Regions from separate parts of the Mesorhizobium sp. C399B genome, predicted to be linked through region 3. Evidence: predicted binding sites of a transcription regulator. Region 3 holds the regulator's gene; each other region holds the start of a gene.

Region 1 (7,704 bases), 2.7 Mb from region 3:
TCTGGTCCGATTGGGGATTTCACCTTTCAGTGATTTGGGGCGCTTGCGCCATAAATCGACGTTGTGTCACCGGCATGTTTCAACTGGTGTAGCACAAAAAGTCGGAAGAATCAAGGTTTTGCTGCAAACGCGAAGGTCGAGCGACATCGCCGCCTGTCAAGGCAGTTAATGTATGATGCGCGTTACGCAGCGTTATGACGATCCAATAGGCCGCACTTTTTTGCTTTGCGCATCACCCTTTCCGAAATCGATTCCGATTCCAGGGTCATGCGCTCAATCGCCTTCGCCGGGCTCGGCGGAGAAATATTTCTCGAACTTGCCGGCCTCGCCGTCGAAGCTCTTGGCATCTGCCGGAGGCTCCTTCTTGGCGGTGATGTTGGGCCATTTCTCGGCGTATTCGGTGTTGACCTGCAGCCATTTGTCGAGGCCCGGCTCGGTGTCGGGCTTGATTGCATCGGCCGGGCATTCCGGTTCGCAGACGCCGCAGTCGATGCACTCGTCGGGATGTATGACAAGCATGTTCTCGCCCTCGTAAAAGCAGTCGACCGGACAGACCTCGATGCAGTCCATGTACTTGCATTTGATGCAGTTGTCGGTCACGACATAGGTCATTGGTCGGCTCCGGGACGTCCCGTTCTTGCTAGAGCGACGTGCGTCCACTTGGACGCACAAAGTACGCTCTAACACTTTGAATCTGCGCATCGTGCCTTCCGAAAAATCGATTTCCGATTTTCGCGCCGATGCGGCGGCTTTTTTGGTGAGGTAACGCCTTTGCCTGCCGCTTGCAAGGGCAGCCATTGCAGGCGGGGCCCGCGTGTCCGGAATGAAATTCCAGACCGCCGGCATGGCGCAGACGGCCAAGGCTTCAGTCTTCGCCGAACAGCCGGTCGGTTTGCCTGCGCTCTTTCTTGGTCGGCCGGCCGCTGCCGGCGTCGCGCAGCGCCGGAATGGCATCGGCAACAGCCTCGCCTTTTGGGACCGGCGGCGGGGACATGTCCTCGTAGAGCGTGCGCGCTTCCTCGGCCGGACCGCGCCGCACGCCGGTGCCAAGCACCTTCCAAATGAAAATACGGCGCTCGTGCGTAATGGTCAAAACGTCGCCAGGCTTGACCAGATCGGAGGCCTGCGCTGCTTTGTCGCTGTTGATGCGGACGCGTCCCGCGACAACCAGCTTGGCCGCCAGCGAGCGCGATTTTATCGCGCGCGAAAAGAACAGCCACTTGTCGATGCGCTGACGACCTTCAGCAACCATCGCAGCGAGTTATTTCTTGTTGGAGCATGATCTTGTCCGAAAACCGGTTCCACTTTTCGGGATCATGCTCAGAGCTTACTTCTTCAGCTGGTCGCGCAAGGCGGCGAGCTTGGCGAAGGGCGAGTCCGGATCGAAGCGCACCGGCCGTTCTTCGCGTGGCTTGGCCTGGAAGGCCGGCTTGGCGCCTTGCGGTCCGCCTTTGCCTTCCGGCCTGCCGCCTTTCCAGTCAGGCCGGCCCTCGCGCGGACGCTCGCCTTGCGGCTTGCCGTCGCGGCGCTGTTCGCCCTCGGCCTGCGGCTTGGGCTTGAACTTCGAACGGTCGAAACGTGGCTTGGCGGCACCGTCGCGCTGGTCGCGCCGGCCCTGATAGGCCGGCCGCTCGCCCGTTGCCGGCTGTCCGCCGGCAGCGTCGGCCGGCGCATCGGCGCGGGCAGCCTGGCCGTTACGCGGGCGATTGTCCCGGCCTTGACGATGGCGCGGGCGCTGCTCGAAACGACCCTGCCGCCACAGCAAGATGGGCTTTGGCGCTTCGGCCTCGGGGACAGGCTCAGCGCTTCCACCCTCCCCCTCGTGGGGAGGGTCGGCGCGCAGCGCCGGGGTGGGGGCAGCGCCGGCGTCGGCGGTTGCGCCTGCATCGGCTACGCGGTCTGCACTATCGGTTTCGTCAGCGCTGTCACCCCCACCCGCGTCGCTTCGCGCCGCGACCTCCCCCATCGAGGGGGAGGTAAAAGCGTCGGCGCTTTCGGTGACAGTGTCGTCAGCCTCTGCAACGGCCGGAGCGTGTTCTTGCGCTGCAGGCTCTGCAGTTGTTTCGTCGATGGCTGGGACCTCGGCGGTAGCTTCAACGGCCGCAGCTGGCTCCGAACCCTCGGCAGGCGCTTCCGGCTGAGCGTCTGCAACAGCCTCCGATGCGACTTCGGCAACGGGCTCCTCAGCCGCAACCTCAGTGGCGGAAGCCGCATCCGGCTCCGAACTGTCGGTCGGCGCTTCAGCGACAGCTTCGCCTGCAGCGGCTTCCGCCGTCTGGGCCTGCTCGGCCTTCGCTGCCGCTTCCGCCAGCTTTGCCGCCGCGGCTTCGCGCGCGGCATTGTCCTGCGCTTCCAGCCGCGCCTTCACCTCTGCGGGCGGCTTCGGCTCGGCGCGATAGCCGAGACCTTTCAGGATCTCTTCCATGTCGTCGGCGGTGGCGCCGAGGATGGACATCATCGGCGGCGTCACCATGAAGGACTGGCCGTCATAAGCGCCGTCGGGGCGCTGTCCCAGACCGGGCTTCCAGTTGGTCGCAGGCCGGATCAGGTCGGCCAGCCGTTCCAGAATGTCGATGCGCACGGCGCGGCGCCCGAGATTGCGGTAGCCGGCGAGCCTGTAGAAGCTCTTGTCGAAGGCCGGGTCGATGACCACCGATGTGCGGCCGGAGGCCAGCGCGTGCACCACGTCGCCAAAGCCGGGCTTGTCCTTGCCGTCGTTCTTCAGCGCCCACAACAGCGTAATCAGTCCGGCGGGCGCCGGCTTGATCAGCGCCGGCACGAAGACGTGGTAGGCGCCGAAGCGCACACCGAGCCGGCGCAAGGCGGCGCGACCCTCCTGGTCGAGCGACTTCATTTCCTCGGCGATGTCGCGGCGGTTGATGAGGCCGAAATGCTCGACGAGCTGGAAGGCGATGCCACGGCCGATGCCGGCGATCTGCTCGGCATTCTTCAAGTCGACCAGCGGCTTCAGCAAGGATTCGATCTGGAAATTGACGAAACGCTCGGCGCGCGCGGCGACCTTGTCTCGGGCGGGGCCGGTCAACTGCTCGTCGGCCAAAAGCACCAGGCGCGGCTTCAGCGCGTCCTCGCCGGCAACCAGCGTGCCGATCGGCGCGCCGATCCAGCGCAGCGTGCCGTCGGAGCCGAGCGCAAGGTCGCCATTGGCGCAGGCGCCGAAGCGTTCGGCACGCGCCTCGAACTCGGCGGCCAGCGCTTTTTGCGCTGCCGTACGCACGGCCTTGGCGTCTTCGCCGCCGGCGCTCTGGTCGGCGGTGAAGCGGAACCCTTGCAACTCGCCGACATGATGGCCTTCGACAAGGACGGTTCCGGTAGGACTGATTTCGGCTTCAGGCATTGTATTTTCTCTAAGGCGCCGCATGAGGACGGAAGTCCTGCGGTCTACAAACCGTTTCGTCAACCGCTCATGCAGCGCATCCGACAATCTGTCTTCGATTTCGCGCGTCTTTTCCCGCCAGTGTGCCTGATCGGCCAGCCAGCCCGGCCGGTTGGACACGAATGTCCAGGTGCGGATCTGCGCAATGCGGTGCGACAGCGTGTCGATGTCCCCCTCGGTCGTATCGGCGCGGCGCACCTGCTCGGCCATGTAGTTCTCGTCGACATGGCCGTGTTTGGCGAGGTCGGTGTAGATAGAAGCGATCAGGTCGGAGTGCTGGGCCGGCGCGATCTTGCGGTAGTCCGGCAACGCGCAGGCTTCCCACAGCAGCGCGACGCGCTTGGCATTGGTAGCCAGCGCGCGGATGTCCTCGTCGCGGGAGAGATGTTCGAGCGCCTGCGCATCGACCGCCGGCAGCGCGCGCGTCAGGCCTTCGACCGGCGCGTTGGCCTCGATCGAGCGCTTCAGCGCGTCGAGGCTGGCGAAGTCGAAATGCGCGGTGCGCCATTGCAGCACCTTCACCGGATCGAACTCGTGCCCCTCGATGCGCTTGACCAGTTCCTCGTCCAGCGGATCGACCTGGCCGGTGACGCCGAAGGTGCCGTCGCGCAGATGCCGGCCGGCGCGGCCGGCGATCTGGCCGAGCTCGGCCGCCGTCAGGTTGCGGTACTGGTAGCCGTCGAATTTGCGGTTCTGGGCGAAGGCGACATGATCGAGATCAAGGTTGAGCCCCATGCCGATGGCGTCGGTGGCGACGAGATAGTCGACGTCCCCTGCCTGGAACATTGCCACCTGGGCATTGCGGGTGCGGGGCGACAGCGCGCCTAGCACGACCGCCGCTCCTCCTTGCTGGCGGCGGATCAGCTCAGCGATGGCATAGACCTCGTCGGCGGAGAAAGCGACGATCGCCGTACGCCGCGGCAGGCGGGTCAATTTCTTCGAACCGGCATAGGCCAGGTGCGACAGGCGAGGGCGCGTCACCACCGAGACGCCTCTCAGCAGCTTTTGCAGGATGCCATGCATGGTGGCCGCGCCGAGCAGCAGCGTTTCCTGGCGCCCGCGCAGGTGCAGGATTCGGTCGGTGAAGATATGGCCGCGCTCGAGGTCGCCGGCGAGCTGCACCTCGTCGATGGCGACGAAGGCAACGTCGGTCTCGCGCGGCATGGCTTCGACGGTGCAGACCGAATATTTCGCGCCGGGCGGCTGGATTTTTTCCTCGCCGGTGATGAGCGCCACCTTGTGGGCGCCGACCTTTTCGCAGACGCGGGCATAGACCTCGCGCGCCAGAAGGCGGAGCGGCAGGCCGATAATGCCGCTCTCATGCGCCACCATGCGCTCGATGGCGAGATGGGTCTTGCCGGTGTTGGTCGGACCCAGCACGGCAGTCACGTCGCGGCCCGACAGGATCAGCGGCTCGGTGTGTTTCGGCTGGATGTTCATCGGCCTGGAGATGAGGCTTTCTGCATCGTGTTGTCGGGAGCGCGCCTCGCGTGGCGCGTATGACAGGCGACACATAGGGATTTCAGGCGCGAAGCGAAAGCGGAATGTTCCGGCCGGCAATCCCACGGTTCGTCTTTGAGGTCTCAATTAACAGTTGGAACGAGTCTGGAACGAATCGGCGACGAATCAGTGACTCCGGCAGATTCAGCTTTTGTTCACGGCTACATGTGGATTTTGCGAGGCTGAGTCTCACCATATGCTGAATCGCGGAAACTGGCCCGATTCCTGCAAGGCGACCATTGGCGTTAACCTTTGCCGGCGGGGCATCGTCGTGATCCGATACGCCTCGGCCAACATTATGAAATTGTTCAATTTTTCTTAATCGGCCTTAACCATTTGCCGGTGATTTTCGGCGTTGGTCGTTAACGTTGCGCTCAAAGCCGGAACGAATCGGCGATCAATCAGCGATGGCGGGATTTTCCTGGTTTGTTCACCCCAACATGTTGTGTTATCCACAGCTTGTCCACCGAGAATTCACAGCTTGCGAACCGGGTTTTGCACAGGGCGCCTGGAAATCGTTAATCTTTGCGTGCCGGAACGGGTCAATGTCTAGCGCGCAGCCCGGAACATCGCCGGCCGGCGATGAAAAAACGGGCCATAAGCCGGCCCGTCCTACCGGGCGAAATGCTGTCGTTCAGGCGAAATACTGGCCGCCATTGGCTGTGATGGTCGAGCCGGTGATGAAACCGGCGTCCTCAGAGGCGAGGAAGACGACGCAACGCGCGATCTCTTCCGGTTCGCCGAGGCGGCCGACCGGGATCTGCGGAATGATGCGTTCATTCAGCACCTTCTCGTCGATCGCCTTGACCATCTCGGTGGCGATGTAGCCGGGGCAGATGACATTGACTGTGATGCCCGCGCGCGCGCCCTCCTGCGCCAGCGCCTTCGAGAAGCCGATGTCGCCGGCCTTTGCGGCGGAATAGTTGACCTGGCCGGCCTGGCCTTTCTGGCCGTTGATGGAGGAAATGGTGATGACGCGGCCGAATTTGCGGTCGCGCATGCCGCCCCACAGCGGATGCGTCATGTTGAAGACCCCAGACAGATTGGTGTCGATGACTTCCTTCCACTGCTCGCGCGTCAGCTTGTGGAACATGGCGTCGCGGGTAATGCCGGCATTGTTGACCAGCACCGAGACCGGGCCGAGATCGGCCTCGACCTGTTTGATTCCGGCGGCACAGGCGTCGTAGTCGGCGACCGACCATTTGTAGGCCTTGATGCCGGTTTGTGCGCTGAACTTCCCCGCTGCCTCGTCATTGCCGGCATAGTTGGCTGCAACGGTGTAACCGGCATTCTTCAGGCCGATCGATATGGCGGCGCCGATGCCGCGCGATCCACCGGTGACGAGCGCTACTTTGGTCATTGAAAGTTCTTCCTCCCTTTGGTCGGAAGAAGGGAATAGGGAGTAGGGAATAGCGAGTAGGGATCGATATCCCGCCGCGCTGCTCCTTCTTCCCCATTCACTACTCCCTATTCACTACTCACTTCTCTTTCACAGCGCTTCCACGCACAGAGCGACGCCCATGCCGCCGCCGATGCAGAGCGTGGCGAGGCCCTTCTTGGCGCCGCGGCGGCGCATCTCGAAAACCAGCGTGTTGAAGACGCGGGCGCCCGACGCGCCGATCGGATGGCCGATGGCGATGGCGCCGCCATTGACGTTGACGATCGACGTATCCCAGCCCATGCCCTTGTTGACGGCGCAGGCCTGCGCGGCGAAGGCTTCATTGGCCTCGACAAGGTCGAGGTCCTTGACCGACCAGCCGGCCTTCTCGAGCGCCCGCTTCGAGGCGGGAATAGGTCCGGTGCCCATGATCGCCGGATCGACGCCGGCCGTCGCCCAGGATGCGATGCGCACCAGCGGGGTGATGCCGCGCCTTGTGGCTTCAGCCTCGCTCATCAGCAGCGCGCCGGCGGCGCCGTCATTGATGCCCGACGCGTTGGCGGCGGTCACGGTGCCGTCCTTGTCGAAAGCCGGCTTCAGCTTGGACATGGCGTCGATGGTGGCGCCGTGGCGGATGTACTCGTCCTGGTCGACGACAGTGTCGCCTTTCCTGCCCTTGATCGTGAAGGCGACGATCTCGTCCTTGAACTTGCCGGCCTTCTGCGCGGCCTCGGCCTTGTTTTGCGAGGCCAGCGCAAACTGGTCCTGGTCGTCGCGGGTGATCTGGAACTGGCGGGCGACGTTCTCGGCGGTGTTGCCCATGTGGTAGCCGTTGAAGGCGTCCCACAACCCGTCCTTGATCATGGTGTCGATCATCTTGTAGTCGCCCATCTTGACGCCGGCGCGCAGGTGCTCGGCGTGCGGCGACAGCGACATCGATTCCTGGCCGCCGGCGATGATCACAGTGGCGTCGCCGGCGGCGATCTGCTGCATGCCGAGCGCGATGGCGCGCAGGCCAGAGCCGCAAACCTGGTTGAGCCCCCAGGCGGTGGTCTCCTTGGGCAGGCCGGCATTGATCGACGCCTGGCGGGCGGGGTTCTGGCCCTGCGCGGCGGTCAGCACCTGGCCGAGAATGACCTCGTCGACTTCACCCGGCTCGACGCCGGCGCGCGCCAAAAGCTCCCTGATGACGACGGCGCCAAGTTCATGCGCCGGGGTGGCGGCGAAGGCGCCGTTGAAAGAGCCGACAGCCGTGCGTGCGGCGCTGGCAACGACGATTGAATTGGAAGCGGACATTTTTCTCTCCAGACTTCGAGGTGTCGTGTTCTTGGGGGCTTGTTGGGACTTTTCTTGCCCGTTCCACACCCCAAGTCAAACCGGAAATGGGCATGCCGGCCAAGCGCCGCAAGCAGGGCGTGAGCGGCCGGCGGGA
Region 2 (7,704 bases), 1.3 Mb from region 3:
ACACCGCTTCAGCCATCGTCGATGCGCTTGTCGGCGGCAAGACGAGCAAGGCCGAGATCTCGGCTGCGGTCAAATCCGTGGCCCGGTGAGGAGCACATCATGGACGCCACATCTCTCGCAACGCTTTGGGCAACGGTTGCCCTCGTCATTTTCCTCGGCGTTGCCGTTTACATCAAGGTGCCAGGCCTGATCGCCAAGTCGCTCGACGCCCGTGCGACCAAGATCAGCGACGAGCTTGCGGAAGCCCGCCGGTTGCGCGAAGAGGCCCAGCAACTGCTCGGCCAATACCAGAAGAAGCGCAAGGAAGCAGAGCAGGAGGCCGCAGCCATCGTCGCTGCCGCCAAGCGCGAGGCCGACATGCTTGCCGCCGAGGCGCACAAGAAGACCGAAGACTATGTCACCCGCCGCACCGCGCTTGCCGAGCAGAAGATCGGCCAGGCCGAGCGCGAAGCCGTCGCCGAAGTGCGCGCCAGCGCCGTCGACATCGCCGTCGAGGCGGCCCGCGCGCTGCTTGCCGGCAAGATCGACGCCAAGGCCGGCGCCGACCTGTTCAAGTCCGCGCTGCAGGACGTGAAGGCCAGGCTGAACTGAGCGGCGTTAACTCGCTGACATCAAGCCGCCCCGGCAACTTGGCGGCTTTTTTGTTGAGCGCGGACAATCTGCCCCCTTGAGGGGGAGATGTCGCCAAAGGCGACAGAGGGGGTCGGTGCGACCGGGCGCGACGCTCTTTCTGCGGCCAGTAAGGGCTAGCGCTTCACGCGCGGCGACCCCCTCTGGCCTGCCGGCCATCTCCCCCTCAAGGGGGGAGATTACCATTACTCCAACCCGGCGAAGCTCTCTTCCTCAACCACCTCAACTCCACCCAGCCTGAACGGCGCGAATGACGCCCGGTGCAGCCTTGCCACCGGACCATGCGCTTCGATCGCGGTGCGGTGCCGCACGGTGGCGTAGCCCATATGGACTTCGAACCCGTAGCGTTCGTGGTGGCTGCCGCAGCCGCACATCATGCGGTCGCGCATCACCTTGGCGACAATCGAGGCGGCGGCGATCGATTGCGAGCGCTGGTCGCCCTTGATCAGCGCGCGGCCTTCGCAGAGGAGGCCCGGCGGCACATCGCGGCCATCGGCCAGCGCCAGCTTCGCCTGGATCGGCAGGCCGGCAAGGGCGCGGCGCATGGCTTCCAGGCTGGCCTTGAGGATGTTGCTGCCGTCAATGCCTTCGGCGCTGACCGAGGCCATCGACACGCCGAGCGCTGACCCCAGGATTTTCAGGAACAGCGCCTCGCGCTGCAAATGGTTGAGCCGTTTGGAATCGTCGAGCCCGTCGGGAATGTTGGCGGGATCGAGGATCACGGCCGCCGCCACCACCGGCCCCGCCAGCGGACCGCGGCCGGCCTCGTCTATGCCTGCCACCGGCCACAGGCCTTCGGCCATCGCCTTCGTCTCGAAGGAGAAATCGGGCTTTTCGACGATTTCGAAAAGAAGCGGAGAATCGGAACGTGCGCGAGCCATGTTGCGGCGAGGTTCGCATCGGCTCCGATTCTCCGCAAGTCCCTCCAGGGTCGAGTGGGGCAAGACCGGGAGGGCACCGTCTGCAGGCCGGGGGACAGGCCGGACGGGATTCTTGGGTCGCCAGCCACGAGGGCAGGGCAGGCGCTACTCTCAGAGCAGCATCAGCTGCTCGGTCGCCTTGGCGGCGGCGACAAACTGGTCGGTTCGGAGCGTGCGCCGCTCGGCGTTGAGGCCGAGCCGCTTGGCCGTGATCTCGAAGCGCCGGCCGATCTGCCAGGCATAGGGGCCAGCGCCTTTCATCCGCTTGCCCCATTCCGAATCATAGTCCTTGCCGTCGCGCATCGAACGGATCAGCGACATCACGTGCCGGTAGCGGTCGGGATAGTGGCGCAGCAGCCAGTCCTTGAAGATCGGCGCCACCTCGAGCGGCAGGCGCAGGATCACATAGCCGGCCTCGCGGGCGCCTGCGGCGCGTGCCGAATCGAGGATGCGCTCCATCTCCTGGTCGGTCAGGCCGGGAATGATCGGCGCCACCATGACAGAGGCCGGGATGCCGGCATCGGAAAGCTGCCGGATCGCCTCAAGCCGCTTGGTCGGCGTCGACGCGCGTGGCTCCATGGTGCGCGCCAGCATGCGGTCCATCGTTGTCACCGACAGCGCCACCTTGGCCAAGCCCCGTTCGGCCATGCGCGACAAGATGTCGATGTCGCGCGTCACCAGATGGGATTTGGTGACGATGCCGACCGGATGGCCGCGCGCCTCCAGCACTTCGAGGATCTCGCGCATAATCCGGTATTGTTTCTCGATCGGCTGGTAGGGATCGGTGTTGGTGCCGATCGCGATGGTGCGCGGCTGATAGCCATCCTTCGACAGTTCCTTGTCGAGCAGCCGCGCCGCATCCGGCTTGGCAAACAGCTTCGCTTCGAAATCCAGCCCCGGCGACAGGCCCATGAAGGAATGCGTCGGCCGGGCGAAACAATAGACGCAGCCATGCTCGCAGCCGCGATAGGGGTTGATCGAGCGGTCGAAGGAAATGTCGGGCGATTCGTTGCGGGTGATGATGGTGCGCGGCTTCTCGACCTGCACTTCGGTCTTGAACGGCGGCAATTCCTCCAGCGAATTCCAGCCGTCGTCGAACACATGCCGGCTGACCGGCTCGAACCGGCCGGACGGGTTGATGCCCGCGGAACGGCCGCGGTTGCGATCCGGACGGACGCGCATGCCGCTCTGTTCGATCATCGCATTGGCCATCTCGGCTCGCCCTGCTCCGAAAGCAGCAATGTCCGCACGCACGATATGTTCCATTTTGGCCCTTTCCCAAGGACTGTCGGCTGGCTGTCGAATCGCTCTGTTCATGAAAATAATCCTATTTCGCTGATGAGAACAAAGCAAGAACTTTTTCGTTGGCCATGCACAACTGGCGCTGGGCCGGGCTTTCCGCTATTCGGCTAAAAATGCTCAGCGTTCTCATCGAAACCCGGGATGACGAAGAAGGCCTTGCCCGCACGCTCGCCTCGTTGATCGGCGGCGCGGTCGAGGGCGTGGTGCGCGATGTCATCGTCTGCGACACCGGCTCGACCGACCAGACGCATCGGGTTGCCGATCATGCCGGCTGCCACTTCGTGGCCGGCGGCATTGCCGCGGGAATCAGGCAGGCGAAGGGTGACTGGCTGCTGTTTCTGGAACCCGGCGCAAGGCTGGCGGAGGGCTGGATCGACGACGTTGTCGCTCACACGGCGCGGCAAACCATGCCGGCGCGCTTTTCCCGTGCGCGCGGCAGCCGCACGCCGTTCCTGTCACGGGTGTTTTCGGGCAACCGGGCGCTGGCCGAAGGGCTGGTCATCAGCAAGCGCCAGGCCGCTGCCCTGTCGAAGAACGCGCACAGCGCCGAAGCCCTTGCGCGCGGTCTCGCCACCAGGCGGCTCGACGCCGAAATCTGGCTGGCGCCGAAGAAGTGATGTTTCTCCCTTTTCCCGTTCCCAGGGAGAAGGGTGCCCGAAGGGCGGATGAGGGGCAGCGTCGGCGTCTCATCCGCATTGGCACGGTCGCAGCACCATCCCTCTTTTTCGCCGCAAAAAGCTATTGTGCATTGCACAAAAGCTGACGCGGGATTAGCATTCCGTTGATGCGGGATATCGGGGTTTGGGTAGTGCCGGAGCGGTAAGCAAGCGCCGCGTCGTCGTTGCTGCCGTTCATATCTGAGGACCCCGATGAACCTTTCGTCCCCTGACAAATCCGGCGCCCCCAGTCTGGAAGCCATTGCCCGCAACGGCAGCCTGCTCCGCCGCATTGCGGTGCGTATCCCGACCTATCTGTCCGACCTGCGCGAAAATCCCGCATGGCTGCCGATGTTCGTGCTTGCCCGCACCATGCCGGCGCGCAAGCTGCACTGGCTTGGCGCCAAAGCCGCGCGCCCCGCGCAGAGTGCCGGAGCGACGATGTTCAGGGGCGTCGACCTCAAGTCGATCGTCGCGGCGCTGCGCACCGATGGCCTGTTCTCCGGACTGGTCCTTCCGCAGGCAATCCACGAAGAGGTCGCCAGCTTTGCTCAGAGCACGCCGTGCTTCGGCAATTTCGACCGCCGGCTCGAATTCATGCCCGGAGAACACGCAGAAGCCGAGAAGCGGTTCGGCCGCTCTTTGCTCAGCGGACACTATTTCGAGCGCGTCCTCGGCTGCAAGGCGGCACTCGCCATCCAGAACGACCCGCTGCTGTTCGACATCGCCCAGCACTATCTGGGCGGGCAGGCAAAGCTGATCACCACGCGTGTGTGGTGGAGTTTCCCGACTGGCGAGGCTTCCGACGCCGACAAGAACCTTGCCTCGCTCGGCAAATATCATTTCGATCTCGACGACTGGCGGATGCTGAAATTCTTCTTCTATCTGAAACCCTGCGATGCCGGCACCGGTCCGCATGTCTATGTCAAAGGCAGCCACAACAGGCGCAGTCTCAAGCACCAGCTGACGCTGCTGGTCGGCCATCCGGCGCAAGACGTGCTCAAGGTCTATGGCGAGGACAGCCCGGTCACGCTGACCGGCGAGGCCGGGCTCGGCTTCGTCGAGGACCCGTTCGGCTTCCACATGGGCACCGTGCCGTCCACCACGCCACGGCTGATGATGGAGGTCGGCTTCGGCGTCTCGCCGCCCTCGCGCCGCCGCTTCCACGGCGAACCGGTCATCCGCTGAGGCCGGAGCGGATCTCGACCGGCATCCAGCGCGCTTGCCGCCGGGCAATGCGACCCTCTTTGTTCTCGGCATCATAGTCCATTGGGACCGGCTCGCGGTTGAACCGCGGCCGGTCATCCAGCGCATTGACGATGACGATCGCTCTCGGTTCGCCGTCGGTGGTCACAGCAGCGACATAGACGCCGCAGTCGCGGCAGATGAGATAATCGGCGGTGCGCAATCCGAACCGGTATCGGTGCAGCCGCGCCTCGTCCTCGACCGATACGATCAATCGGCCCTGCGGATCGGCGGCGGCGCGCGAACCATGCTTGACGCAGAACGCGCACTGGCAGGCGCGGATCTCCATCTCGGCCGGCTCAATTCCGGTTTCGAAGGTCAGGTGGATGTTGCCGCAATGGCAGCCGCCGCGATACGCAGTCATGGCATCTTTTCGCCTCAAGGACTTAGTGGCAGATTACCCGCCTGGCGGCCTTCAGGAAATAATCCTTTCGCCGGCGCAACCGCCATTCTGCCTGACAAGGCAGCGCTTTGCCTTGGTTTACGAGGCGGCCTTGCCGCGCCGCAAATGCTCGTCCAGGCGCGGCATGATCTCGACGAAGTTGCAGGGCATGTGGCGGTAATCGAGCTGCGGCTTCAGGATGCCGTCCCAGGCGTCCTTGCAGGCGCCGGGCGAGCCCGGCAGCACGAAGACGAAGGTGGCGTTGACGACGCCGCCCGTCGCTCGGCTCTGCACTGTCGAGGTGCCGATCTTGTCGTAGGAAATGCGGTGGAACACTTCGGAAAAGCCATCCATGCGCTTCTCGAAGATCGGCTCCAGCGCCTCCGGCGTCACGTCGCGGCCGGTAAAACCGGTGCCGCCGGTGGTGATGACGACATCGATGTCTTCGTCGCGCGACCAGCCCAGCACCTTGTCGCGGATTTTCTCCCGGTCGTCGGTGACGATGTCGCGCGCGGCCAGGACATGGCCGGCCTCGGCGATGCGATCAGCCAGCGTCTGGCCGGATTTGTCGTCGGCAAGGCTGCGCGTATCGGACACCGTCAGCACCGCGATGCGCACCGGGATGAACGGCCGGCTCTCGTCAATTTTGGTCATCGGCCCCCTCTGAAGCGATGCTTCGTGTCGCGGCGACAAACCACTCCGGTTCGCGGCTGCGGATCTCGGCGGCGGCGCGCTTGGCGACATTGCCGGTCTCGAACAGCCCGAAGCATGTCGCGCCGGAGCCCGACATGCGCGAGAATCCAGATCCGGCCCTGTTCAGCAGGGAAAGCGCTCGGCCGATGGGCGGCTGGATCGCCTGCGCCGCCGGTTCGAGATCGTTGCGGGTGATCTCCAGCCAGTTGCGGACACTGTGGAAGTCAAATGCACGCGGCAGCGGCGGCAATCCCTCATTGTCGCGTTTCTCAAGTGCCTTGAACACATCAGGCGTCGAGACGGCGACGCCGGGATTGACCAGCACCAAAGCGAGCGCCGGAAAATCCGGCACCAGCGACAGCTCGTCGCCGACGCCACCCGCAACCAGCGGTTTTGCCGCAAGACACATCGGCACGTCGGCGCCGAGCGTGAGACCGATCCGGCTCAGTTCGGCCTCACCGATGTCGAGACCCCATGTCCTGATAAGACCGTGCAGAACGGCGGCCGCGTCGCTCGATCCGCCGCCGACGCCGGATGCGATCGGCAGGTTCTTTTCCAGCCGGATGGCAACCGGCGGCGTGCTCTGCTGGCCGGCCTGCCTGCGCAGCGCCTCGCGCGCCTTCACCACCAGATTGCTGTCGTCGATCGGCACGGAAGTCGCGTAACGGCCCGATACGGAGAACCGGTCGGCGTCGGCAGGCTCGATCTCGACCCTGTCGCCGAAGCGGGTGAAAACGACCAGGCTCTCGAGCAGATGGTAGCCGTCGGCGCGCTTGCCGGTGACGTGCAGCGCCAGATTTATCTTGGCGGGCGCAAGCCACGTCCGGGCTGCGGCATCCAAACTGTCGGCTGCTGACGGGATGATGCTCAGTCCTTGGCCAGGCGGTATTCGCCGGTCTTAGGATCCTGGACCAGCGTGCCGTTGGTGCCGTTGGCTGCCTGCTTTTCGGTGCGCCGCACCTTGGCGGTCACACGTTCGGCCTCGCGGACGAAGGTGCGGTAGCCGAAATAAGCGGCTGCGCCGACAACTGCGAAGAAAATGATCTGTGGCATTTCAAAGCTCCTCCCTCGCAAGGCGGCAAGGCAGACTGTCAAGCCCTCATGCTAGACTCTTTCCCTGCTTTTTCAAAGCCCGAAGCGAGCCCACAATGCGCGCTCTTCCGCCGCATCGATCACGCCGCTTGCGGCGGCGGCGGCAATATCGGGCGCTGAAAAGTTCGAGCCGAACAGGCCGATGCGGCCAAACAGGCCACGCGGCGCGGTGACCAGCCTGAGCTGGGTTTTCGCGCCGAAGCGGGTTTTCAGTACCGTGCGCATGTCGCTCAACGCATCGACGAGGCCAAGCTCCAGCCCTTTCTTGCCGGTCCAGAACAGGCCGGTGAACAGGTCCGGATCGTCCTTCAGCTTGGTGCCACGGCGTTCCCTGACCAGGTCGATGAAGGTCTCGTGCACTTCCAGCTGCAGCGCCTTCAGGCGCTCGACGTCTTCCCTCTTCTCCGGCTTGAACGGGTCGAGCACCGCCTTGTTCTGGCCGGCGGTGTGGACACGGCGCTCGACACCGATCTTCTTCATCAACTCGGGAAAGCCGAACGAGGCCGAGACGACACCAATCGAACCGACGATGGAGGACGGATCGGCAAAGATCTCGTCGCCGGCGACCGCGATCATGTAGCCGCCCGAGGCCGCCACATCCTCGACAAAGACCAGCACCTTTTTGTTCTTCTCGACCGCGAGGTCGCGGATGCGCTTGAAGATCAGCCGCGACTGCACCGGCGAGCCGCCAGGCGAATTGATTGAAATGGCGACGGCGGGCGCATCGAACAGGAACGCCTTTTCGATGAGGGCGGCGGTGGACGCCAAGGACAGGCTCGGCCGG
Region 3 (7,704 bases):
CTTCGACGACATGAAGCCGGCCTCCACCGGCAAACCCGTCGGCGGCTATCAGGCACGCATCGTCGATGACGAGATGCGGGAGCTGCCGCGCGGCTCTACTGGCCGGCTGGCGGTGCGCGGCCCGACCGGCTGCCGCTACATGGCCGATGCCAGGCAAAAGGACTATGTCCGCGATGGCTGGAATCTCACCGGCGATACGTTCACGCAGGACGAGGATGGCTTCTTCCACTTCGCCGCGCGTTCCGACGACATGATCGTCAGCGCCGGCTACAACATCGCCGGCCCCGAGGTCGAAGCGGCGCTGCTCTCGCATCCCGACGTCGCCGAATGCGCGGTGACCGGCGCCGAGGACGGTGAACGCGGCCAGATCGTCGAGGCGCATATCGTGCTTGTGCAAGGTGTTTCGCCGGACGCATTGACCGTCAAACGCCTGCAGGACCACGTCAAGGCAACGATCGCGCCCTACAAATATCCGCGTTCGGTGAAGTTCATCGACGCCTTGCCCAAAACCCAGACCGGCAAGATCCAGCGCTTCCGGTTGCGCGCGGAGAAGAGCAATTGATTAAGCCGCACGATCCGGCGTCCGATGGCGCGCAGATGTCGTTCAAGGAGCGGATGTCCTACAGCGACTATCTGCAGCTGGACAAGGTGCTCGATGCGCAGGCGCCGCTGTCTTCGGCCCATGACGAGATGCTGTTCATCATCCAGCATCAGACATCGGAATTGTGGATGAAGCTCGCTTTGCACGAGATCGGCGCCGCGATCCGCTCTATCCGCGCCGACCGCCTCGAACCGAGCTTCAAGATGCTGTCTCGCGTCGCGCGCATCTTCGAGCAGCTCAACAATGCCTGGGACGTGCTGCGCACGATGACGCCAAGCGAATACACCGAGTTTCGCGACGCGCTCGGCCAATCCTCGGGCTTCCAGTCGTGGCAGTACCGCGCTATCGAGTTCATGGCCGGCAACCGCAACCTAGCCATGCTCGGGCCGCACAAGCACCGGCCCGATCTTACGGACAGGCTGGAAGCGATCCTGGCCACGCCGTCGCTGTACGACGAGGCGCTTCTGCTTTTGGCGCGCAATGGCTTCGACATCGGCGCCGATGCCGGGCGCACGGACTGGCGCGAGACGCGCGTCGAGAACGAAGACGTGCTGGCTGCCTGGCAAACCGTCTACCGCGACCCGCAGCGCTACTGGATGCTCTACGAACTGGCCGAGAAGCTGGTCGACTTCGAGGATTACTTCCGCCGCTGGCGCTTCAACCACGTCACCACGGTCGAGCGCATCATCGGCTTGAAGCGCGGCACGGGCGGCACCTCAGGCGCCTCCTATCTGAAGAAGATGCTGGAGGTTGTGCTGTTTCCGGAGCTCTGGACGGTCCGCACCCGGCTCTAGAGCATTTCACCGTTTAACGTAAACGGCGAAATGCTCTAGCTCTTTGATTTGACGCAATTGCGGACGGAAAACCGCTTCACACTTTTCCTGAAATTGCTCTAGTTCCTCAGGTGACCGCGGTCTTCACCGCGAAGCGGGCGTCCTGCCAGGCGCCGGTGCGCAGAATATCCTCCAGGACTTCGACCGCCTGCCAGACATCGCCATATCCGACATAGAGCGGCGTGAAGCCGAAACGGATGGTCGACGGCGCCCGGAAATCGCCGATCACGCCGCGCTCGATCAGCGCGCGCATCACCTGATAGCCATGCGGATGGAGGAACGACACCTGGCTGCCGCGCTGGCTGCCGTCGCGAGGACTTTCCAGTTCAAGCCCGTAGGCGCCGCATCTGGCTTCGACGAGCTGGATAAACAGGTCGGTCAGCGCGATGCTTTTTCTGCGCACCGCCGCCATATCGACGTCGTTCCAGATATCGAGCGCGCCCTTGAGCGCCCGCATCGACAGCACCGGCTGCGTTCCGCACAGGAAGCGGCGAATGCCGCTGCCGACGGCAAAGCCCTGCTCGAAGGCAAAGGGCCGCGCATGGCCCCACCAGCCGCTGAGCGGCTGGTGGGCATCGTCATGGTGGCGCTCGGCCGCGTAGATGAAGGCTGGCGAGCCCGGGCCGCCATTGAGGTATTTGTAGGTGCAGCCGACGGCGAAATCGGCATTGGCACGGTCAAGTTCGACCGGCAAGGCGCCGGCCGTGTGGCAGAGATCCCAGATGATCAGCGCGCCGGCGTCATGTGCCTTGCGCGTCAGCGCCGCCATGTCGCGCAACTGGCCGGATTTGTAGTTGACGTGGTTGACCAGGATGACGGCAACGCTGTCGTCGATCAGCTCCTCGATTGCGGCCGCGTCGACGCCCTCCAGCCGCAGCCGCGTTCCCGGCCGGGTCGAGGCGACGCCTTCGGCCATGTAGAGGTCGGTCGGGAAACTGTCGCCCTCGGCAACGATGACCGACCGATCCGGCCGCATGCCGAGCGCTGCGTGCAGCAGCTTGTAGATGTTGATCGAGGTTGTGTCGCAGACCACCGTCTGCCCATCAGCCGCGCCGATCAGTCGCCCGAGCTGATCTCCGAGTTCCACCGGCATGTTGAACCAGCCGGCGGTGTTCCAGGCGCGAATGAGATCGTGCGCCCATTCCTGCGTGGCGGCCTGCTGCAGTTCGCTGAAGACGACCGCTGACGCGGCGCCCAGGGAATTGCCGTCGAGATAAATCACGCCTTGCGGCAAGACAAAGCGTTCGCGCATGGAGCGCAGCGGATCGGCGGCATCCATTGCTTCGATTGTAGCGAGATCGGGTGTCGTGCTCATGATCCGGCGCCCCTCCATGGACAAACGCGCGCGGCGGAGCCTGCCGCCCAAACATGCCGGCGATCTTGAGTGGTCGCCCTTGAACTGTCAAACATTATATATAATTCACCCATTGAAAGGCTTTGATATATAATGATCCGCCGAGCGTTTATGTCTGATGGATCACGATGCTGGATGACGAGCAGACCTCGAAGACGGAAGCGGCCTATCGCCTGCTCAGGCGCGATATTCTTGCGACCCGGCTGGCGCCTGCCGCGCCGTTGAAGCTGAGCACGCTGCGCAACACCTACGGCATCGGCTGGACGCCGTTGCGCGAGGCGCTGTCGCGGCTGGAGGCGGAACGGCTTGTGACCGCCATCAGCAACCGCGGGTTTGCGGTCGCTCCCGTCTCTCGGGCGGAGCTCGAGGATTTGGCGCGTGCGCGGCTGGTGGTCGAACTGCCCCTGCTGGTGGAATCGATCGAGGAGGGCGACCGTGAGTGGGAAGACGCGGTCGTTGCCGCCCACTATCGTCTCTCACGGTGCGGGTCTGTTCTCGACGATCCATCGGATGATGCGGTCGACGCGTGGTACGAAAAACACGATGCCTTCCATGCGGCGCTGCTCAGTGCCGCGACATCCAGCTGGCTGCTGCGCTTCAATGCGACGATTTCCGACCAATTGCATCGCCATCACCGCTTTCTGGGTCTGGCCCCGACGCTGCGCGCCGCCGCCGGCCGCACGGATGGCCACCGGAAGGCCGTGGCGGCCCTGCGCGACGCCGTGGCGATCGAACACCATACCGCCCTGATGGAAGCGGCCCTCGATCGCGACGTCGAACGTGCGAAAACTCTGATGACCGCTCACATCGGCTACACGCTGCAGGTCTATGCCCAGAGTGAACCCGGCGCGGATGCTGCGCAGCCCCGTCCGAAAAGGAAGCGGCGATCGTAGCCGACGACGCAGGGCACTTTGTCTTCGTTTCACCCCGTTGCCGGCCAACGACTACGAGCGCCGCTCGGCGGTGCCGAACGTCACGCTGAACAAAACGTCAACACATTCATTAAACTTTAAAAGGTTGCGGAACACAACTGGAACAGATAGTGTTTGTTCTGGGTTTGTTTTTTCTGATTCTGGTTTCAGAACCCCTGGGGGCCGCGATGCTGACGCGCAAACAACATGAGCTTCTGATGTTCATCCATGAACGCCTGAAGGAGAGCGGAATCCCGCCGTCCTTCGATGAGATGAAGGAAGCGCTTGACCTCGCCTCCAAGTCCGGCATCCACCGCCTGATCACGGCGCTTGAGGAGCGCGGTTTCATTCGCCGGCTGCCGAACCGGGCGCGCGCGCTGGAAGTGCTGCGGCTGCCCGACTCGATCGCACCAGGCCTCAATGCGGCGAGGAAGTTTTCGCCGAGCGTCATTCAGGGCAGTCTTGGTCAAACCGGCCAAGGGCAAGGCGGCCAAGGACAAGGCGCGATGGGCCAAGGCGGTATCGGCCGCCAGATCAAGCCGGGCTCGCCGTCGCGTTCGATGTCGGCCGGCAATGACGACGCCGTTTCGGCGGTGTCGATCCCGGTGATGGGACGCATTGCTGCCGGTGTGCCGATCGACGCCATCCAGCATCAGACCCATTCGATCTCGGTGCCGCCCGACATGATCATGGGCGGTGAACACTACGCGCTCGAGGTCAAGGGCGATTCGATGATCGAGGCCGGCATTTTCGATGGCGACACGGTCATCATCCGCAATGCCGACACAGCCAGCCCCGGCGAGATCGTGGTGGCGTTGGTCGACGATGAGGAAGCGACCCTGAAACGCTTCCGCCGCAAGGGCGCCTCGATCGCCCTGGAAGCCGCCAACCCGGCCTACGAGACCCGCATTTTTGGACCGGACAGGGTGAAGGTGCAGGGCAAGCTTGTCGGATTGATCCGGCGCTACTGAGCCGGCTTGGGTTTGTACTTTTCACGCTGGTTGTAAGGCGGCAGGCCGCGCGCTTCGCGGGAGAAGCGGCGTTGCTCGTGCCAGGGGCGATACGGCTTGTCGACGGCGAAGCGGATGGTTGGCGCTGCAGCTGCCGATTGCGGATCGAAGAAGACGGCGGCGCTGCCGTCGCGGGCCAGCTGTTTCTTCGTCACGACCAGCACCAGCGGGTCGCGGCACGGATTGTAGGCGGTGGCGTCATCGATGACGATCAGGCTCGCGAAGGCACAGGCCGGCCGCGCCGTCTTGCGGTCTTTGGCAAGGGCTACAATGGCTCCGGAAGGGTGTCGGGCGATACAGAGATCGCCCATGCAATAGAAGGGCGACCCGGGCGGCAGATCGAGCGGATCGAGATCGAACCGCGTATCTGTTGCCTCGAAAATCTCGGGCGGGATAATGGTTTCGGCCCGCAGCGCCCGTTTCCAATTGTCCGTGGTGAATTCGTTGGAGCGTTCGCGGTTGAGGGCGAGTTCGCCGCCACCTATCGGCATGGCCACCAGATGTGCGTCCTCGGATATGAGCACGTCGGGCGTAAGCACCTGCGGCACCGTCAACAGGCCGGCCAGCGCGAAAGGCACGGCCGCCAGCCTGAGCCAGGTGGTGGCCATGGTGGCGATGACGAGGGCGACCGCCACCAACAGCACCGAGCGGATGGAGATCAGCCCGACGGCGTCGACCGGCGAGCGCTCGGAAATCCAGGCCGATATAGCGATCATCGCCATCAGACCCTTGCCCATCACATAGAGGAACGGCCCGTCGGCGCCGAACGGCATCGCCAGTGCGCTGAGCACGGCAAAGGGCATGACGATCAACGAAACAATCGGCATCACGGCCAGATTGGCGATCAGGCTGAGCGGCGACACACGCTGAAAATGCCAGATGGCGAACAGCAAGGTTGCACTGCCGGCGATGATCGAGGTCATGGCGAGGCCGCCCATGGCCAGCGCGAATTTTCGCGACAGGAAGCCGACGAAGGAGCGCTTTGCCAGCGGCGTTCTCACCTTGTCGGCGCGGTAATCGGCCCAGCCGGCATAGGCGCCGACAAGGGCGGCGGTGGCGGCAAACGACATCTGGAAGCTGGGACCGACCACCTCGTGCGGCGACACCAGGATGACGGCGATGGCGGAGATCGCCAGATTGCGCATGGTGAGTGCGGCGCGATCAAACAGCACGGCGACAAGCATGACCGCCAGCATGATGAAGCTGCGCTCGGCGGCAACCACGACGCCTGAAATAACGAGATAGGCGGCGATGGAGACGAGTGCTGCCACTGCTGCATATTTCTTGACTGGGCGGCGCGAAGAGAAATCGGGAAACAGCGCAAAGGCGCCACGCAGCAACGCCATGATGGTGCCGGCAACCAGCGCCATGTGCAGGCCGGAGATGGAGATGATGTGGTAGATGCCGGTGCGCCGCATCGCTTCGTTGACCTCGTCCGGGATGCCGGCGCGCACGCCGACAATCAACGCCGCGGCAATCTCGCCTTCGGCGCCGCCGATCTTGCCCCTGATATGGTCGGCAATGTTTTCGCGCGCGTTCTCGATTGCCGAGGAGAGCCGCGCGGCCAGCGGCGGCGGTCCCTGCGTAGCAATGGCTTTCGGATTGCCGAGAAAGAAGCCGCTGCCGCCGATACCGGTGAAATAGCTGTCGAAGGAGAAATCGTAGCTCTCCGGCCGCACCGGACCGGTCGGCGGCAACAGCCTGGCATAGCCGGTGATCAGGGAGCCGGCGGTCATATCGGCGGGAACGGTCCGCGCCGAGAGCCTGACCCGCTTCGGGGCGTAGCGCAACTCGGGGTAAGCGGTCGAAACCACGTCAAGCGTCAGCCTGATGCGCCCGCTCTCCATCTGTTCGAGACTGACGACGCGGCCGGTCAGCCGTGTCTGGATCTCGGAGCCGAGCATCTGCGTTCCGGCGCGCCAGGTCTCGACCTTGGCGGCGACGACGCCGAGCGCGCACAGCATCGCGGCCATGCAGAACAGATGCGTCCTCGGCCGAGGTCGCGTGGCGACAGCGCAACATGTCGCCAGCACCACAATGGCGATTGGCTGCGCAAAGCCGGGCTCGCCGGCCAGCGAGAAATAAATGATGACGCCGGCCGCCAGGAAAACCGGCACCAGCAGGAAGGCGACGCCCCGGTCGAGCTCCGTGTTGGCGGCCGCGGCAAGGCTGCGGCGGAGCGCGGGCCATGACGGACGGTGAAGCCGTCTGCGCAGGCGGGCGATAGATCCGGGCGCTGTGACTTGCGCCGGCAAGGCGTGACCGGGCAGCGCAGGCGCGACGCCGGGATGCGGCTCAGGCAGCGCGAGGGGCAGCGGCTCGGCATAGGGACTATCGGCAAACAGCGAGCGTTCGCTGACGCTTGCCTCGGCGCCTTCGCCTTCCTTCGTGCCCCGGCCACGTCCAGCCATCGGGTCTGCCCCTTGCGCCCCAGACCTCCTATGCTACATGAACGCGCAAAGCGCGAAAGTCCGTGCGGTCGCGTCCACCGCGCCGGAATTGACCATCACTCGCCAAGGACGCTCAATCCTCAATCATATCCCGGCCCTCCGCCCTCAGGCGAGCAAGCCCATCGTGCATTGCCTTCAATTGTTCGGGTGTATGACCCTGCCATTCAGCGAGCTCCCCCAGGATGAGTAACGGATCACGGGAGCGGTAGGATTTCGTCGGATTACCGGGAAATTTTTTATCGGTCAGGTTAGGGTCATCCATGAAAAACCCCGTCGGCTTTACGATGTAAATCCTTTGACGACCGTCACCCGTTGCAAGCTCTGCTCCCCAGATGGCGGCTTCCAGTGTCTGGGTGAAATAGATCCATGACAGTGGTTTACCTCTGAAATTGGAAGGGTGGCCGACGCTCAGCAGATCCCCGGGTTTCAAATCCGCCCGGGTGCCATGGTAGAACGGATCACCCTCCGTATGGTCAGCGTTTCTGGTCATCGGTAGTCCTTCTTTCAATCATGCTTCCTTAGTGGCGAGACCGGACTGCACACAG

What was found. Region 3 encodes LexA, which represses DNA repair genes until DNA is damaged. Its sites were predicted from a motif close to TGTTCNNNNTGTGTTCNG; they were not measured.
Region 1: a site for LexA is predicted at 4,990-5,007, ahead of NLY36_RS12965 (helicase-related protein). Genes of this name have one in related genera too.
Region 2: a site for LexA is predicted at 2,891-2,908, ahead of NLY36_RS25100 (PA0069 family radical SAM protein). Genes of this name have one in related genera too.

The regions. Positions count from the first base shown of each region.
Region 1 covers NZ_CP100472.1:2,715,224-2,722,927, reverse strand. Annotated here, with positions in the region: gene fdxA (ferredoxin FdxA) at 274-612, opposite strand; gene NLY36_RS12970 (RNA-binding S4 domain-containing protein) at 866-1,252, opposite strand; gene NLY36_RS12965 (helicase-related protein) at 1,328-4,834, opposite strand; gene phbB (acetoacetyl-CoA reductase) at 5,529-6,254, opposite strand; gene NLY36_RS12955 (acetyl-CoA C-acetyltransferase) at 6,384-7,568, opposite strand.
Region 2 covers NZ_CP100472.1:5,302,600-5,310,303, forward strand. Annotated here, with positions in the region: gene NLY36_RS25085 (F0F1 ATP synthase subunit B) at 1-89, shown strand, start outside; gene NLY36_RS25090 (F0F1 ATP synthase subunit B) at 100-591, shown strand; gene rnhB (ribonuclease HII) at 816-1,511, opposite strand; gene NLY36_RS25100 (PA0069 family radical SAM protein) at 1,662-2,816, opposite strand; gene NLY36_RS25105 (glycosyltransferase) at 2,966-3,469, shown strand; gene NLY36_RS25110 (hypothetical protein) at 3,722-4,696, shown strand; gene NLY36_RS25115 (GFA family protein) at 4,686-5,117, opposite strand; gene moaB (molybdenum cofactor biosynthesis protein B) at 5,235-5,789, opposite strand; gene NLY36_RS25125 (4-(cytidine 5'-diphospho)-2-C-methyl-D-erythritol kinase) at 5,776-6,669, opposite strand; gene NLY36_RS25130 (membrane protein) at 6,696-6,881, opposite strand; gene NLY36_RS25135 (S49 family peptidase) at 6,954-7,704, opposite strand, start outside.
Region 3 covers NZ_CP100472.1:26,369-34,072, reverse strand. Annotated here, with positions in the region: gene NLY36_RS00165 (AMP-binding protein) at 1-562, shown strand, start outside; gene kynA (tryptophan 2,3-dioxygenase) at 559-1,395, shown strand; gene kynU (kynureninase) at 1,502-2,749, opposite strand; gene NLY36_RS00150 (GntR family transcriptional regulator) at 2,917-3,681, shown strand; gene lexA (transcriptional repressor LexA) at 3,888-4,670, shown strand; gene NLY36_RS00140 (ComEC/Rec2 family competence protein) at 4,664-7,120, opposite strand; gene arr (NAD(+)--rifampin ADP-ribosyltransferase) at 7,233-7,649, opposite strand.